One region of the Janthinobacterium sp. PSPC3-1 genome, then DNA from elsewhere that is predicted to be linked to it. Evidence: predicted binding sites of a transcription regulator. Region 1 holds the regulator's gene; each other region holds the start of a gene.
The links. Region 1 encodes FNR, which switches genes on or off when oxygen is low (the NO sensors DNR and NnrR bind a similar motif). Its sites were predicted from a motif close to TTGATNNNNATCAA; they were not measured.
Positions count from the first base shown of each region.

Region 2: the regulator FNR is predicted to act here: its motif matches at 1,238-1,251, upstream of ACP7B7_RS05390 (OmpW/AlkL family protein).
Region 3: the regulator FNR is predicted to act here: its motif matches at 1,983-1,996, upstream of ACP7B7_RS18660 (serine protein kinase).
Region 4: the regulator FNR is predicted to act here: its motif matches at 1,767-1,780, upstream of ACP7B7_RS02560 (universal stress protein).

Region 1 is NZ_JAFCTQ010000031.1:63,799-66,993, forward strand. It holds gene ccoG (cytochrome c oxidase accessory protein CcoG) at 1-1,121, shown strand, start outside; gene ACP7B7_RS24590 (FixH family protein) at 1,178-1,702, shown strand; gene fnr (fumarate/nitrate reduction transcriptional regulator Fnr) at 1,703-2,461, opposite strand; gene ACP7B7_RS24600 (response regulator) at 2,684-3,195, shown strand, end outside.
Region 2 is NZ_JAFCTQ010000003.1:185,999-189,193, forward strand. It holds gene ACP7B7_RS05375 (NAD(P)H-dependent oxidoreductase) at 1-173, opposite strand, end outside; gene ACP7B7_RS05380 (MerR family transcriptional regulator) at 233-580, opposite strand; gene fur (ferric iron uptake transcriptional regulator) at 633-1,070, opposite strand; gene ACP7B7_RS05390 (OmpW/AlkL family protein) at 1,318-1,935, shown strand; gene ACP7B7_RS05395 (gamma carbonic anhydrase family protein) at 2,040-2,582, shown strand; gene ACP7B7_RS05400 (DUF3144 domain-containing protein) at 2,605-2,922, opposite strand; gene ACP7B7_RS05405 (gluconokinase) at 2,992-3,195, opposite strand, start outside.
Region 3 is NZ_JAFCTQ010000018.1:42,330-45,524, reverse strand. It holds gene ACP7B7_RS18660 (serine protein kinase) at 1-1,914, opposite strand, end outside; gene ACP7B7_RS18655 (catalase) at 2,073-3,195, opposite strand, start outside.
Region 4 is NZ_JAFCTQ010000002.1:76,757-79,951, reverse strand. It holds gene ACP7B7_RS02570 (hypothetical protein) at 1-30, opposite strand, end outside; gene ACP7B7_RS02565 (murein transglycosylase A) at 41-1,261, shown strand; gene ACP7B7_RS02560 (universal stress protein) at 1,277-1,714, opposite strand; gene ACP7B7_RS02555 (MFS transporter) at 1,849-3,042, opposite strand.

The DNA of each region.
Region 1 (3,195 bases):
TCACGGCGATTGCCGGGCGGGTCTGGTGCGGCTTTTCCTGCCCGCAAACGGTGTATACCGAAATCTTCCTGTGGGTCGAACGCAAGATCGAAGGCACGCGCAGCGCGCGCATGGCGCTCGACCGCCAGGGCCCCTCCGTGCGCAAGACCGGCAAGAAGGTCGCCAAGCACCTGGCGTGGGGCGCGATCGCCCTGTGGACCGGCTTTACCTTTGTCGGCTACTTCACGCCGATCCAGGACCTGGTGCAGGAAGTGCGCACCTTTAACTTCGGCCCGTGGGAATGGTTCTGGATTCTGTTCTACAGCCTGGCCACCTACGGCAACGCGGGCTGGCTGCGCGAACAGGTGTGCAAATACATGTGCCCGTATGCGCGCTTCCAGAGCGCCATGTTCGATCAGGACACCCTGATCATCACCTACGATGACAAACGCGGCGAGCCGCGCGGTGCACTGAACAAGAAGGCGGCCAAGGAGGGGACGGAAAAAGCGCTGGGCGACTGCATCGACTGCACCCTGTGCGTGCAGGTGTGTCCGACCGGCATCGATATCCGCAACGGCCTGCAATATGAATGCATCGGCTGCGCCGCCTGCGTCGACGCCTGCAACAGCGTGATGGACAAGGTCGAGCGGCCGCGCGGGCTGATCCGCTACAGCACCGACCATGCGATGGAAAACAACTTCAGCTCGAAGCAGATCCGCCGGCGCGCCATGCGCCCGCGCGTGCTGATCTACACCTCGATCCTGGGGCTGATCATCATCGCCGTCTGTACCTCGCTGTTCCTGCGCACGCCCCTGAAAATGGACGTCATCCGCGACCGGGGTTCGATGGGCCGCGAAGTCGAAGACGGCATGATCGAAAACGTGTATCGCCTGCAGATCATGAACACCTCGGAAGAGCAGCAGCACTTCAGGATCGGCGTGTCCGGCTTGCCAGGCTTGAGCCTGGTCACGCGCGAGGAAGTGACCCTGCAGCCGACCGAAACGCTGGGCTGGCCGGTGCGTTTGCGCGTGCCGCACGGCGTCGGCGAGAAGGGCTCGAACAAGATCCATATCGAGCTGCAGTCGCTCGACGATCCGTCCTTGCATGTGCGCGAAAGCGCGGTATTCATCGTGCCGCGTTAAACCAAGAAGCGGCGCCTGGCCTTGCCTGGCGCCGTGTTGAATCAGGAGAAACACCCATGTCCAAGACCGCCAAACTGCAAGCTCCCGTCGATCCCTGGTACAAGCACCGCTGGCCTTGGCTGCTGATGATCGGCCCCGGCCTGTCGGTCGTCGTCGGCAGCTTCATGGGGTACATCGCGTTTACGCAACCCGATGCGCTGGTGGTGGGCGACTACTACAAGAAAGGCAAGGCGATCAACCAGGACTTGCGCCGCGACACCGTCGCCAGCGACCTGGCGATGGATACCAGCCTGGCCTACGACGTGGCGCAATCGCGCATCACCGGTTCCGTGCACAGTTTCGGCAAGGCCTACCAACAGCCTTTGCTGCTGCACCTGGCGCACGCCACCTTGCCGGAAAAAGATATCCGGCTGATGGTGCAGCCCGATGCGGACGGCAATTTTTCGGTATCGCTGCCGATGCTCGAACGCAGCCGCTGGCAGGTGCTGGTGGAAGACCAGCAGCGCGTGTGGCGCCTGTCGGGCATCTGGACCTGGCCGGCCCAGCGCGACATCACCATCCAGGCCGACAAGGAACTGTAATTATTTGCAGACGTCGGTGCCGGCCGTAATCGCCTTGAGTTTGGCCGGCTGCAGGATTTCAATCTCGCGGTTCGACACGCGCAGCCAGCCTTCCTTCTTGAATTTCGACAGCAAACGGCTGATGCTTTCGATCGTCAGGCCCAGGTAGTTGCCAATTTCCTCGCGCGACATGCGCAGCTGGAAATTGCTGCCCGAATAGCCGCGCGCTTCATAGCGCGATGCCAGGTTGACGATAAAGGCGGCAAAGCGCTGCGTCGCCTGCATATTGCCCAGCAATAGCATCACGCTTTGCTCGCGCGTGATTTCCTGGCTCATCATGCGGTGGAAATGGCGCAGCAGGGTCGGCATATTGCCCAGCAATTGTTCCAGGCTGGAAAATGGAATTTCACACACTTCGCTGTCTTCCAGCGCCACCGCATTGCAATGATGGCGATCGGCGCTGATGGCGTCCATGCCCAGCAGTTCGCCGGCCATCTGGAAACCGGTCACCTGTTCTTCGCCACCCTGGTTGATCTGGTAGGTCTTGAAATGACCGAGGCGGATCGCATACAGGTTCTGGAACGCGTCGCCGATACGGAACAGCGAGGCGCCGCGCACCACCTTGCGGCGCCGGCCGATAATCTGGTCGAGACGGTCCATGTCACCCACATCGAGTCCCATGGGCAGACACAACTGGTGCATGCTGCACGTCGCGCAACGCGCACGCAACACTTCCACGTTCACGGTGGGCAGGGTTGGCGTCAAGAGCTCTGGTGTCATGGTGAGTACCTTTTATAAAATACAACAACAAGTTTACTGTATATGCAGAGGTAGTGTGCCAATTTCGGCGAAATACGCCGAATAAACGACTTTCGTCATTTATTTTCATGGCAACCCCGCCACAAGCACACGCTTGCCAAGTTGATGTATTGATAGGAGAATTCCTCATAGCATCTCTCGCAGCGCGCTTGTGCCGCTTGCCCGTTTGCCAAGGATAAGGAAATGATGAAGCCTCTGGGCATTAAAGCAAAAGTCGCGCTGGCCACCAGCCTGACCTCGATCGCCATGATCGCCCTGGTGACCCTGGTGCAAGTGCAGCGCATGCGCGACGATTTCACCAAGGTACTATTAAGCCAGCAGACGGCGATGATCGACCGCACCGCCGAGGAACTCGACGACAAGCTCGGCATGCTGCTCGACGTGATCAGCGAAACGGCGCGCCGCCAGCCGGCCGCGCTGATGGCGCAGCCGGCCCAGTTGCGCCAGTACTATGAGCAGCGCGCCATGCTGGCCCTGTTCGACGACGTGCTGGTGCTCGATGCGCGCGGCAAGGTGATCAGCGACGTGCCCGAAGTACCGGGCCGCAGCGGCGTCGAGGTGGGCGACCGCGACTATTTCCGCACCGTCATGCGCACGCGCCAGCCGATGATCACCGAACCCTTGCTGGGCAAGAAAAGCGGGATGCCGATCGTGCAGATGGTCGCGCCGGTGCTGGGCGCCAACGGTGAAGTGGC
Region 2 (3,195 bases), on a different contig from region 1:
TGCACCTGGCGGTAGCCCTGGTGCAGGATGGGGTCAAAATCCAGCTGGCCCAGGCGCAGTTCGCGCACCTCGTGGCCGGCCGCCCGCGCGGTGTCGAGATAGGCGTCGGCCAGGGCGGCGCAGAAACTGTCGTTCGATGGGTGGCCGAGGATGACCAGGATACGTGTGCGCATGAGGGCGGCTTTCATGAAATGAGCAGTGCCCATCATGAGGCCTGCCCCTGGGGGCAGAGTCAAGCGCGTTGCAGGCAATCCTTGATTTCCCCATCGATGGCCAGCAAGCGCGCATCGAGTGCTTGCAGCCGGGCGATCTCTTCCTGCAGCTGCGAGCGCTTGGCGGCGATATGCCGGCCCAGCGCGGCCCAGTCGGTGTCAATGCCGGCCAGGATGGGCAGCAGTTCGGCCAGCCGGAAGCCCAGCGCCTGCGCCTGGCGGATCAGGGTCACCTGCGCCAGGTCCTGCTGCGAGTAGCGGCGGTAGGCGCCGGCCCGCCGCACTTCACCCAGCAGGCCCAGCGCTTCGTAGTGGCGCAGGGCCTTGGGGGTGGCGCCCGTCAGGCGCGCCAGTTCTCCGATATACATGCGGCATCCTTTCAACGTTGCCGCATTGTATAGCCTGGCCGCGAGGCCGCCTTCAGGGCTTGCGTGGAGGAACTTTTTTTGCCGTGCAGTCGGCGCAGGTGCCGTACAGCGACAAGGCGTGCTCATGCAGCACGAAGCCGCGCTCGGTGGCAATTTCGTGCTGGCGCAATTCGATGCCCTCGTCGACGAATTCATCGACCTTGCCGCAGCCGGTGCAGACCAGGTGGTCATGGTGCTGGCCTTGGTTCAGTTCGAATACGGCATGGCCCGATTCGAAATGGCGGCGAAACAGAATGCCCGCTTCGGCAAATTGCATCAGCACCCGGTAGATGGTGGCCAGGCCCACATCGATCTTTTCAGCCAGCAAGAGTTTATAGACATCGTCCGCACTCAGGTGCTTGATTGTTCCTTCTTGAAACAGCTGCAGAATCCGCAGGCGCGGTATCGTTACTTTCAGCCCCGATTCACGCAGTTCCCTCAATATATCCATGTCTCCCATCCCTTATATGAACGCCAGGTAAGGGCATATTATATCGCAAATGATAATCATTACTATTCTCATTTGTTGAGTGCGCCGGCTTGACCTTACCTTGCGACGCATCATTTTTTTGACCTGTGCAAGGAAAACTGGGGCCATTTTCTGCCTTCCGGCACTATTTGATGTGGATCAAAGTTTTTGCTGCACCGCACTCTTAGACTTCGCTGCGTTACTTAACGACAAAAAAGAGGGAAACAGAATGAAAAAGTCCGCAACTAAAGCAGCAATCGTTTTGGCCGCCATCGGCGCATTCGCCGGCAACGCAATGGCACAGGAAAGCCCATGGCTGGTCCGCGCCCGTGTGGTGCAAATCGATACGGCCAACAAATCTGCTCCTGTTGGTGGCGTCGGTGCATCCGACCGTATTCACGTCAGCGACAAAACGATCCCTGAAATCGATATCTCGTATTTCTTTACCCCCAATATCGCTGCTGAACTGATCCTGACCTACCCGCAAAAACACGACGTCAAACTTGACGGCGCCAAGATCGGCACCTTCAAGCACTTGCCGCCGACCCTGTCGCTGCAATACCACTTCATGCCCGAGAAACAATTCAGCCCGTATGTGGGCGCCGGCGTGAACTACACCAATATCTCCGACGTGAAACTGCTGGGTGGCGCCGGCCGCCTGGAACACGACAGCTGGGGTTACTCGCTGCAAGCCGGTGTCGACTACAAACTCGACAAAAACTGGTCGCTGAACTTCGACGTCAAGAAAGTGCAGATCCAGAGCGACGTGTTCATCAGCGGCGCGAAAGTCAGCAAAGTCAAGGTTGATCCATATCTGTTCGGCGTTGGCGTGGGGTATCGTTTCTAAGCTTTACCGTCTCGTCACAATCCGGCTGCTATCAGCCGGATTTTTTTTGCCCGTTTTTTCTTGCCGCCGCATACAATTTACATTTGTGATCAAACGAGACCACCATGCCTTTGAGTTCCTACCTGAATACCCGCCCAGTTCTCGGTGAGCGCGTCTACCTGCACGACACGGCCCAGGTGATCGGCGATGTACGGATCGGCGACGACTGTTCGATCTGGTGCAATAGCGTGCTGCGCGGCGACGTCAACCGCATCGTGATCGGCGAGGGCAGCAATATCCAGGATTTTTCCATGGGCCATGTGTCGCATAAAAATGCCGCCAAGCCCGACGGCTCGCCCTTGACCATCGGCAAATACGTGACCATCGGCCACTCGGTGATCCTGCACGGCTGCACCATCGGCGACGAATGCCTGATCGGCATGGGCAGCATCGTGATGGATGACGTGGTGGTGGAGAAAAACGTGATGCTGGGCGCCGGCAGCCTGGTGTCGCCGGGCAAGGTGCTGGAAAGCGGCCACCTGTACGTGGGCCGGCCGGCCGTCAAGGTGCGCGCGTTGACCGAGGCCGAGATCGCCTACCTGGGCTACTCGGCCGAGCACTATGTGCGCGTGAAGAACAATTACCTGGCGGGCAGGGACGACGCCTGACGGCCGCCGTCCGCTGCCATCATCAAGCCTGCGGTGCTGCCGCAGGCTGCGTGTACTTGTCGAAGTTGGCGATATAGTCGTTGAAGTTATCGGTCAGCATGCGTTTATATTGTTCCGTGAAAAAGGCGACGGCGTCGTCTTTTTCCAGCTGCATCTTGCTGACATCGTTGGTCTTGCTGGCCACCAGGAAGGCGTTGAAGCGGGCTGCCGCGTACAGCAGCGAGGTCGCCACTTCGTTGGCCGGGCTGTGCATGCATTGCTCGTTGGCCAGGGCGATGGCCTGGTCGGCGCGTTCCCAGAACTCGGGGCCTGGCGTGGGTTTGGTGGTCGGTGCGTTCATGGAATTCCTTATCAAAGTGCGCGCCAGTCTACACAGGGCACCGGCCACTGTCCAGCCAGTTGCGCGGCCTCAGGCGGCCTGCGCGATCTGCTGCACCAGCGTGGCGAGCGGCTGGCGGATATCGAGCACCATGCCGGCCTCGTCTGCCTGCAGCGGCTGCAGCGTGGCCAGCTGGCTGTCGAGCAGGCTGGCCGGCATAAAGTGGCCGGGCCGGTCCCGCACGCGGCTTTCCAGCACCGTGCGCGGGCCGTGCAGATGGGCAAAGCGCAGGGT
Region 3 (3,195 bases), on a different contig from region 1:
CAGGCGCTGCTCGACTGCCGATACCTTGGCGCACACCTCATCGTCGGGACGCTTGCTGGAGCCGACCAGGCGCAGCACGTCGCGCCGCTGTTCGAACAGATAATGCTGGACCGCGTCGCGCAGCGGCGCATGGCTGGCCAGGCCGAACGGCTCGCCGCGCTTGAAGGCGCCCATGGCCTTGCGCACCACCTCCTGGCGAAACGATTGCTTGCCCGAGTCGCTGACATGGATTTTTTCTTCCACCGCGCGCAGGAAGCGCTCATCGGGCCGGCGTTCGTCACCGGTGATCGGGTCGCGCACCTGGCGGTTGTCCAGCATGGCTTCGACTTCATCGAGGTATTTGTCCAGCAAGTCCTGCGCCTCCTGCTCGAACGAGACGAACAGGGCCTTGTGCACGTCAGCCTTGACCCAGCGGTTATAAAAATCCTTGCGCGTGAGCACCAGGTAATCGATCCACTTGCGCTTGCGGCGCGGCTCGATGCGGGCGTCGTTCTCGATGCTGTCCTTCAGGGCCAGCAGCACGTCCATGGTGCTCAGGCTGTTGCGTTCGGCCGCGATAATCGCGTGCGACAGCGCATTGATCACGAAACGCGGCGACACGCCCGACAGCGCCTCGTCCTGGCCGGATTTGTCCCGTTCGCGCTCGCGCAAACGTCGCACCTCGGCCTGGTTCAGGTCTTCCACGTCTTCGCCGGCATGGATGCGCAGACGCTGCACCAGTTCGGCCTCTTTTTCGTCACCGTCCTGCAGGCGGCTCAGGATGGCGAACACGGCCGCCGCATGCAGCGCATGCGGGTCCAGGTGCACGGCGCGAAAGGCGGGCGCCGACAGGATCAGCTTGCGGTAGATGCGCGCTTCCTCGCGGTAATCGAGGGTGTACGGCACTTGCACGATGACCATGCGGTCAAGCAGGGCCTCGTTCTCGCTTTCCTGCACGAATTTGCGGAATTCGGCCAGGTTGGTATGGGCGATGATGGTTTCATCGAGGTAGATCAGCGGAAAACGCGAGACCTTGACGTTTTTTTCTTGCGTCAGCGTCAGCAGCAGATACAGGAATTCGCGCTTGACCTTGAGGATTTCGATCATTTCCAGCATGCCGCGGCTGGCCGCATACACGGCGCCCGACCAGGACCAGGCGCGCGGATCGCCCTCGTCGCCATACTGCGCCACCTTGGACAGGTCGACCGAACCGACCAGGTCGGCCAGGTCGGCGGTGGTCGGGTCGTGCGGCGCATAAGTGCCGATGCCGCAGCGGCCCGCCTCGGACAGCACGATGCGCTCGACCGGCATCTGCAAAAAGTCGCCCTGGTACTGCTCGTCCAGGCGCGCGCGGCAGTGCGGACACAGCTCGCCGTGCAGCGCGACGCCATAGCTGTCGCGAAAGTCGCTGCGCATGCCATCTGGCACCAGGTGCAGCGGCGATTCATGCACCGGGCAGCCGGCGATGCCATACAGCGCGCCGTCGTCGCTGTGGCTGTACGCTTCCAGGCCCCGCTTGAGCAGGATCACCAGGGTGGACTTGCCGCCCGAAGGCGGGCCCAGCAACAGCAGCATGCGCCGGCCCACTTCCGAGCCGGCCGCGGCTGCCTTGAAATAGGCGGCCACCCGGCCGATGGCGACATCGATGCCAAACAGCTCATCGTCGAACAGACTGCAGTGAAACTGGCCGCCGGCGTCGTCATGGCCGCTGGCGCGCAGCATGTCCCACACATATTCATGGGCACTGCGGCCCAGCAGGGCGGCGCGTCCGGGCAGCACCTGGGCCAGGAAATCGTCGAAGCGCCCGCTCCAGCCCACGGCGCGGTGGGCCTCGTTGAAGCCGGCCATGCCGCGCAGGAATTGCGCGCGCAGGACTTCGTTGCCGCCGTCCTGGTCCGCCACGCCGGTCGCCAGTGTCATCCGTGAGCTTGTCATGTTCCCCTTCCATGCGCCCTGCATGCGGTCGATGAAAGCAGTATAGGACGCTGGACCTGCGGGGATGCCTGATGTGGCTCAATTGAAAAAGCGGAACTATCGTGTATATACAATGCCCTGCCACCGGCGCGGCCGGGGCAGGGAACTGGCGGCCGGCTTTATTTGCTCAGGCGAGCAATCGCTTCGGCCACGCCGGCGCCATATTGCGGGTCGCACAGGGTGCAGTTGCCGATATGACGCTCCTTGACTTGCGTCGATGCACCCGAAATGGCGCGCGCCGTATTGTCGAACAGCGCTTGCTGCTGTTCCGGCGTCATCAGGCGGAACAGTGCCCGTGGCTGCGAATAATAATCTTCATCGACGCGGTGGTTCCAGTGATCGGCCGCACCTTCGATCGACAGCGGCGGCTCGCGGAAGTCCGGCTGTTCGGCCCATTCCTGGGCGCTGTTCGGCTCGTACGACAGGGTGCCGCCGTGGTTGCCGTCGACCCGCATCTGGCCGTCGCGGTGGTAGCTGTTGAACGGGCATTTCGGCGCGTTGACCGGGATCAGGCTGTGGTTCACGCCCAGGCGGTAGCGCTGTGCATCGCCATACGAGAACAGACGGCCTTGCAACATCTTGTCCGGCGAAAAGCTGATGCCCGGCACCACGTTGGCCGGGTTGAAGGCGGCCTGTTCGACTTCGGCAAAGTGATTGTCGGCATTGCGGTTCAGTTCCAGCACGCCCACTTCGATCAAGGGATAGTCGCCGTGCGGCCACACCTTCGACAGGTCGAACGGGTTGATATGGTAGCTGCCCGCTTCGTGCTCGGGCATGATCTGCACGAACAGGGTCCAGCGCGGGAAATCCTTGTTTTCGATGCTCTCGTACAGGTCGCGGTGCGAGCTTTCGCGGTCCTTGCCGACCAGCGCCTCGGCTTCGGCGTCGGTCAGGTTGGCGATGCCTTGCTGGGTCTTGAAGGTGAACTTGACCCAGAAGCGCTCGTTTTGCGCATTCAGGAAGCTGAAGGTATGGCTGCCGAAACCGTGCATGTGGCGGAAGCTGCGCGGCAGGCCGCGGTCGCTCATCACCACGGTGATCTGGTGCAGCGCTTCGGGCAGCGAACTCCAGAAATCCCAGTTGCTGTTGGCGTTGCGCAAGCCGGTGCGCGGATCGCGCTTGATGGCGTGGTTCAGGTCGGGAAACTTGAGCGGGTCGCGCATGAAAAACACGGGCGTGTTATTGCCCACCAGGTCCCAGTTGCCTTCTTCCGTGTAGAACTTGAGGGCGAAACCGCGGATA
Region 4 (3,195 bases), on a different contig from region 1:
CACCATCGCTTCCATTACCAAGATCCACATACGCTCTCCTATGTCTTTACGCCTCAGTCTACTCGTTTCAAGCGTCGCCGTCGCGCTGGCGTTGTCCGCATGCACCAGCACGGTGCCGCTGACGCCCGTGCCGGCCAAGCCGCCGGCCATTACGCCATCGGTCGTCAAGCCCGTGCCGGCCAAACCGGCCGCGCCTGACGCCAAGGACGCCCAGGCGCCCACTTTTGTGCCGGTCGGCTTTGCCGCCTTGCCCGGCTGGGCCCGCGACGACGTGCGCGCGGCCTGGCCCGCCTTCATGGCCTCGTGCGCCGTGCTGGTCAAGCGGCCCGACTGGAAAGAGTCATGCACGATTGCGCGCCAGGTCAATGCCGACAGCGACAAGGCGATCCGCCAGTTCTTCGAAGCGTTTTTCGTGCCGAACCAGATGGTCGCCGCCGATGGGGCCAATTCCGGCCTGGTGACAGGCTATTACGAACCGCTGCTGCATGGCGCGCGCAAACGCGGCGGGCCATACCAGACGCCGCTGTACAAGGTGCCGGACGATCTGGTGACGGTGGACTTGTCCAGCGTGTATCCGGAACTGAAAAACATGCGGCTGCGCGGCAAGCTGGTCGGCAAGAAAGTGGTGCCATATGCCACGCGCGCCGATATCGAGCGCGCCACCTCCGTGACGGGCAAGGAATTGCTGTGGGTCGACGATGAGGTGGAAGCGTTTTTTCTGCAGGTGCAGGGCAGCGGCAGGGTGCAGCTGACCGACACCCAGGAAACCGTGCGCGTGGCCTATGCGGATCAGAATGGCCATCCCTACCAGTCGATCGGCCGCTACCTGGTCGACAAGGGAGAATTGACCATGAGCCAGGCCTCGGCGCAGGGCATCAAGGCCTGGATCGCAGGCCATCCGACCCGCAAGGACGAGCTGTTCAACGCCAATCCCAGCTATGTGTTCTTCAAGGAAGAGCGCTTGCCCGATCCGAAGGTGGGGCCGAAAGGCGCGCTGGGCGTGCCGCTGACGCCGCAGCGCTCGGTGGCCATCGACTCGCGTTTCGTGCCGCTGGGCGTGCCCGTGTTCCTGTCGACCACGCAGGCGAACAGCGATATCCCGATGCAGCGCCTGGTGATGGCGCAGGACACGGGCGGCGCCATCCGCGGGCCGATCCGGGTCGATTATTTCTTTGGCTTCGGCGCGGAAGCGGCCGAGAATGCCGGCCGCATGAAGCAGAGCGGCATGGTGTGGGTGCTGCTGCCGAAGCAGCCGCAGTAGTGCTTGCAGTAATGTTTAACGCAATACCATGACAGGCAGGTGGGTATGCGCCAACACTTTTTGTGTTTCGCTGCCCACGAACAATTTGTTCAGGCCCTTGCGGCCATGCGAGGCCATCAGGATGATGTCGCACTGATAGGCTTGCGCCGTATTGACGATTTCCTCGTGCGGGCTGGGCGACAGCGCGACCACGCCTTCGAACGGCACGTTGGCGGCGCGCGCGGCCTCGCCGATTTTCTCGATCGCGCGCTGCGCCGATTCATTCATCTGCTGCTCGTACAGGCTGGCGTCGAGCACGATGCCGCCGTCGGCCATCGGCGAAAACGGAAATGGCTGCACCACGCTGACGGCGACCAGCTTGGCCTGGTTCAATTGGGCGAAGGCGATGGCGGTATTGGCGGCCTGGTCGGACAGCGGCGAGCCGTCGGTAGGGAAGAGGATCGTCTTGAACATAATGTGCTCCTTGGAAATATTTGCAGCTTATGGATTTACCCGGAGGAAATCCTTGATATAAATCAAGTCTGGCCGGCTTCGTGTTGAATAGTGTCGGCAAAGCAATCTTATACACCCTCTATCGATTTTGTGCTTCAGCCGCGCGCCTTGCGTAGCGGCGTGCCCCACACCATCGCGATCGTGAGCAGGATGCTGCCGGCCGCGATGCAGGCCATGCCGCTGCGCACGCCGAAGTGCTCGGCCACCCAGCCGGCCGCCAGCGCGCCCAGCGGCGCCGTGGCCACCGTCAAAAAGCGCATGGTCGAGGTCATCCGTCCCAGCATGGCGTCGGGCGTGACTTTCTGGCGCAGGCCCAGGTAGGGAATAAAGAACAGCATCACGCCGCAATCGAAAAAGAACATCAGCACGGCATACGCCGCCGCACTGGCGGTGGCGCTGCCGAACAGGTTGGCCGGTATCGCCGGCGTCAGCACGAAGCACAGCGAGGTCGACGCCAGGCCGATCAGGATTACCTTGCCGGCGCCATAACGGCGCGTCAGCGGTTTGACGACGATGGCGCTGACCAGCACGCCGGCGCCGCCCAGCATTTGCGCCATGCCCAGCACGCCGGGACTCATGCCCAGGTCATGCGTGGCGAACAGCACCGTCAAGGCCATGCTGGCGTAAAACAAAAAGTGCCAGACGCCGGCGCCCCAGGCCAGCGCGCGCAGCAGCGGTTCGCGCCAGACAAACAGCAGCCCATCGGCAATATCGCGCAAGGGGTGATTATGCGACGGCGCGGGACGCGGATCGCGCACGCTCATGGCGCGCAAATTGAATACGGAAATCAGATAGCCGCAGGCCGTGCACAGGATGGCGACTGGCGCTGACAGGGTTTGCACCAGCACGCCCGCCATGCCCGGTCCGATCAGGCGCGAGGCCGATTCCGTGGCGGCAAATTTCGATTGCGCATCGATCAAGCCGTCGCGCCCGACGAGAAAAGTCAAAAACACCTGTTCGGCGCCGCCGCCGACCACGAAACCGGTGCCGATAATAAAACCCACGATATACAGCCACGGCATCGACAGCACGCCGCACCAGTACGCCACCGCCACGCTGGCCAGCGCCAGGCCCGACATGCTCTCGCTGAACAGCATGATCGGATGCTTGCTGCGCCGGTCCAGCAGCACGCCGACGGGCAGGCCGAACAGCGCAAACGGCAGCGCCTGCAAGGCGACCAGGATGCCCATCTGTTCCGGCGTCGCATGCAGCAGCAATACCGCGCACAGAGGCAGGGCCAGCGAAGTGATCTGGGCGCCAAAGCAATTGAGGCCGTTGCTGAACCACAGGCGGCGGAAATTGACGGTGGCGGCGGAACCGTCACCGCGCAGGCGGCTGGTCAGAGAGTGGAATAGGGTGGAGAAAATACGGCACGCGTCGAGGTGGGTGAGCAGGTTGATAATAATAACAGCGCTGCCGCAGTGGCGCCGCCATTAGCCGCT